DNA from 2 places in the Levilactobacillus sp. genome. Region 2 is predicted to be linked to the other one. Evidence: predicted binding sites of a transcription regulator. Region 2 holds the regulator's gene; the other holds the start of a gene.
The links. Region 2 encodes LexA, which represses DNA repair genes until DNA is damaged. Its sites were predicted from a motif close to CNAACANNTGTTNG; they were not measured.
Positions count from the first base shown of each region.

Region 1: the regulator LexA is predicted to act here: its motif matches at 1,242-1,255, upstream of LKH74_RS07200 (ATP-dependent DNA helicase).

Region 1 is NZ_JALCJA010000004.1:59,438-61,835, reverse strand. Features, by position in the region: gene LKH74_RS07215 (hypothetical protein) at 1-338, shown strand, start outside; gene LKH74_RS07210 (hypothetical protein) at 389-592, opposite strand; gene LKH74_RS07205 (PTS sugar transporter) at 886-1,155, opposite strand; gene LKH74_RS07200 (ATP-dependent DNA helicase) at 1,308-2,398, shown strand, end outside.
Region 2 is NZ_JALCJA010000001.1:384,273-386,670, forward strand. Features, by position in the region: gene LKH74_RS01835 (YneF family protein) at 1-126, opposite strand, end outside; gene LKH74_RS01840 (DUF896 domain-containing protein) at 227-475, opposite strand; gene lexA (transcriptional repressor LexA) at 670-1,299, shown strand; gene LKH74_RS01850 (nucleoside 2-deoxyribosyltransferase) at 1,777-2,217, opposite strand.

The DNA.
Region 1 (2,398 bases), on a different contig from region 2:
AAGAAAGAGTCGCACGGCACGCCATCATCGTTGATATGAATGACTTTTTGATGGATTACGCCGCTAACAAATTAGGGAAACAACCCAATTTAGCTGAAAAGGTCGCGGCTGCGGCCAAGACCGATCTCAACGGATTAGATGACTTGTTCAAGGACGACGGTGCCGGCCGCCGGACCAAGTATTTGGACCTGGCGGAAGGGTTCTTACACGATGAAGCCGACGCCGATGAAGCCAATGCGCCCCACGACTTTACCGCTGCTAGCAAGGCCTTGGCGCAAGAAGCCATGAGCTACCTCAGTAGCCACCCCAACGAATTCGACCGTTGGGAAGAGGAATAAAAATGTCTATAAAATTAGCGTCGTGACCCCCGGGGGACGGCGCTAATTTTTTATTGCCATTGCCACAGATCTGCCTTCATATTCGTCGCAATGATTTTAGATAAGAGGTCAATAAATTGATCAGGCATATAGCTTGCGGTATCGAACGTCGTGGCTTGATCGTTTATTTTGGTAATTATCAAACCCTGATGTTCCAGGTGCAGGCCATACTTGGGCGCAATCTCACAGAGCCGCGCCACTTGTGCTTCGTCCATACCGATTCCTCCCTCGTCTGCTTTGAGCTTAGCGAATCGGCTGCCGGTCGTCAAGTGGCGGTCAGCTGTGGCACGATTGCCAATGAAAATTGACCAGCTGCCCGTTGGCGCACGTTTCAGCTATGTCAGGGGACGCCAAAAAGCCTGGGGGGTTGCCCCCAGGCGCGTTGAGATTAGCGATTCACCACTTAAGGGCGGAATCGACATTCAGTTATTTTAAGAACCGCCTAATCCAGGCACTAGCGAACGGTCAGGCGACCAGTCCAGGTCCTGTGGCGTAACTTTTTTGCTTGTTAATAACAATACTTATCTTTGGCCAGCTGCTGATGAATGGCGGCCGCCAACTGAGCCTCGTCCGGGCCGTCCGCAACGACCTGAACAAAATCGCCACCATACTGGGAAAGCTGCGCCACTTCCTGGGCTAACCGCGGATTCAGCTCAACGTTTGCGTTGACCCGAATCGTGGCCGTCCCAGAATAGCGCTGGCAAATCCGTTGCAGGGCCGCCCCGTCATCTTGGAGCGTGGGTGTTTCTTGGTATAATGGAAATCCGATTGTCTTCATCTTAATCACCTCTGCATCCTATTGTAAGCGATTACACAACAATTGCCAATCCTTTTAGAACTTTTTCACAAGAAAAATATCTTTCGCGAACACGCGTTCAAACTCGGCGGAAAGTGTGGTATGATATTGCCAGAAATGGAGGCGATGGCCGGATGCCAATCAAATTAGGGGTGCGTGAGCTGGTGGAGTTCACCCTGCGTACCGGTGACCTTAGTGCCACCTCAGGCAGCCAGAACACGGCGCTTCTCGGCGCTCAGATCCACCGTCGCCTGCAAAAACAGCGCGGTGAAAATTACCAAAAGGAATACTACTTAGATAAGGAACTGAACTTAAACGGCGACGACTACCTGCTTCACGGCCGAGCCGATGGCGTGACCCTGACCGAACAGGCTGCCAGCATTGAGGAAATCAAGACGTCGGAAACGGTATTTGACCAGCTCAGTGACAACACACTGACGCTGTATTGGGCCCAGGTTAAGATCTATGCTTACCTATTAATGAACAAAGAAACCGACTTGGACCAGGTCACGTTGACGTTGACCTACTTCCAGACCAACACGGAGACCACAACGCAGACCGACCAAGTCATCACCCGTGCAGAAGCCCAGGACTTCTTTGAGCAAGTCATCACGGAATATGTGACTTGGCTGAAATTTCGGGCGGACCTGCGCGCTCGGCGTGACCCCACTATTCAAGCGCTTAGCTTTCCCTTCGGCGCCTATCGTCCGGGGCAACGCGAGCTGGCCGTCGCCGTGTACAAGACGATTTTAACCAGCAAACGGCTCTTCGCCGAGGCCCCCACCGGTACCGGGAAGACCATCTCCACCCTGTTTCCCAGCATCAAGGCGATTGGCGAAGGCGTGATTCAACGCATTTTTTATTTAACGGCCAAGCAAAGCACACGGCGGGTCGCCGAAGAAGCCGTCAGTCTGATGGCTAGCCAGGGGTTGCGGCTCAAAAGCATCACCTTGACAGCCAAGGACAAGATCATGTTTCCCGAAGAAGCCGACCTGACACCCGAGGAGAACCCCTACATGTTGGGATACTACGACCGCTTGAAGCCGGCGTTGCTGGACTTAATTCAACATAACGACCAACTCACCCGCCCAGTCATCGAAGACTATGCGCGCAAACACACCCTGGACCCGTTTGAATTTCAACTGGATGCCAGCCTTTTTTGTGACGTCATTATTGGCGACTACAACTACCTGTTCGACCCGCAAGTCCACCTGCAACGATTCTT
Region 2 (2,398 bases):
GTCTTCGTTGATTGGTGGATTGTCTTTCAGATAGTTTTCCATGTACTTCCGTGCGCCGAAAAAGCCACCTGCTGCACAGGCCAACCCCACGACGATCACGATTAAGATCCAGATCCAAGTTGCCAAGTCGTTTCCCCTCCTTTGATGAAGTCATTCATTTAACAATTCTACACAAACTTAACGCAAATTAAAAGAGCGAATCCCAAAAAGGACCCGCCAGTACGCCTTAATCGTCCCGTAAGCCTTTGTCGCGTTGAATCTGCCGGACCTTTTCCGGGGTGACTTCCTTACCATTTTTGTCGTAGACCTGCAACATCTCGACTTGGCTCTTGAAGCTCGCCCGGAAGAGCTTTAGGTATTGTTGCCGCAAGCCGGCACGTTCCGTCTTTTCCTCGGGCGTTAAGCCTTCCGCCTTATTTTTGTGTGCAAGTTCATTGATGCGCGTTAATAACGTGTCCATTGTTGGTTCTGCCATGAACAGTCCTCCTTGAGAAAAAATTTTGGGTTTAGTTATCGAAGTTTCCTTAAAAATTCAAGTCGACACCTATCATATCAGGGTTATTTTCAAATTTCAACCAATTTAACCGAACATCTGTTTGAAAACGTTCGGTACCTATGCTACAATTGCACTAAACAAAACTACGAATGACGAACGAGGTGGCAGAAAAAATGAGTAAGGCTTCTGAGAACAAACAAATCGCCGTTCTCCGCTTCATTTGGGAACGGGTCAACGAAAAAGGGTATCCCCCGACTGTCCGTGAAATCGGGGAAGCCGTGGCGCTTTCCTCAACTTCAACGGTCCACGGTCACATCGCCCGCCTGGAAAAGAAAGGCCTGCTGGTCAAGGACCCCACGAAACCCCGGGCGCTGGAAGTCACGCCGGCAGGACTGGAAGAACTGGGCGTCCACGAAGAACAGACCAAGATTCCCGTCTTGGGGACCGTCACGGCCGGCGAACCGATTCTCGCCGTTCAGGAAGCCACAGATTACTTCCCTGTGCCACCTGAATTCGAAAACGATGACGATCAACTCTTCATGCTCACGATTCGCGGCGAAAGTATGATCAATATCGGCATCTTAAATGGTGACCAAGTCATCGTCCGCCGGCAACAATCCGCCGATAACGGCGATGTCGTCATTGCCATGACCGAAGAAAACGAAGCGACCTGCAAACGGTTCTTCAAAGAAGCCGATCACTACCGGCTCCAACCAGAAAATGACACCATGGCGCCAATCATCTTGAATCACGTCAGCATCTTGGGTAAAGTCGTCGGCTTATTCCGCGACGATGTCCACTAGACTCTGCATACTTAAGTTAAAGCCAGCTCTCGATTTGAGGACTGGCTTTTTTAGTGACTGAAGATTGACTGGCAGCAATCGGCTAGAAAGATTGCCGTCATGCGATTTCGCGTTAAGACTAGTTGTTGACGACTGCAATAACCAAAACTGGCCACCTACCGTTCGCCAAAGGTGCTGACCACTAATAACCGACTAACCCCTTGTTAGCAGTTAGCTGCTCAATTATTTTCTTGTCAACACCGCGGGACTGATAGGCATTATCTCGCCGGAGACAGCCAGGGCCAGGGTGGAGCCAGCTGTGTCGACGGTGTTACCTGGCGTTGTTTGCCAGGTTACAGCGTGGGACGACTTGAAAGACTGGCCGGTTTTGCCAGGCTTTCAAGCGAACCGGAAGACCGTTCCTCAGGCTGGAGGTGTTCCCCAGAGCAGGCGGAACCCTGGCTGACGCAGGCACTGATTTAACCAATCCACCGATTGCTAGATGACTTCGCCGTGATAATGGCTTTCTGGCAAGGTTGAAAAGTCGTAAGCGGCCAAGGCTTCGGCTTCGCGTAAGTAGGCGTGGAGCCCCTCTGCCAACATCAGGTTTAAGATCGTATCCTTCTCGTGCAAGACCACGATTGGCTTCTTACTGTGAAAGGCGTACCCAATTTCAAAGGCCGTCCCCGAATCCACCTGGTCGTCCACGAAGTCGACTAGGGCAACGACGACATCCGCCTGGTCAATCTGGTGAACATCCATTTGGAAGGTTTCCGTTGCCCATTTGGGCGTCCCCATTTCCAGGTCATGAATTTCGTTCAATCGGGGGCTAAAGACGTTGCCCACCCGGGGATTGGCAGCCAAGGCCTTTTCTGCCCGTTCAATCCGGGAAATCTGTTCATCACTGAAGAAGGGTCCTGCTAAGTACACGTTAGTCAATCGAATCTCCTCATTTCTCTCTTGAATGTCCTTATTATACCGGAAACATTAACTCTATGCGATAGGTTTTTGATTAATATTCGGTTATAATTCCCCGAGAAGCCGTTTTCACGCACTACAAAAATAAAATATTCGAATTTGCCAATTGTTTCACGTTTTTTCGCGAACCCTTATCACTTCC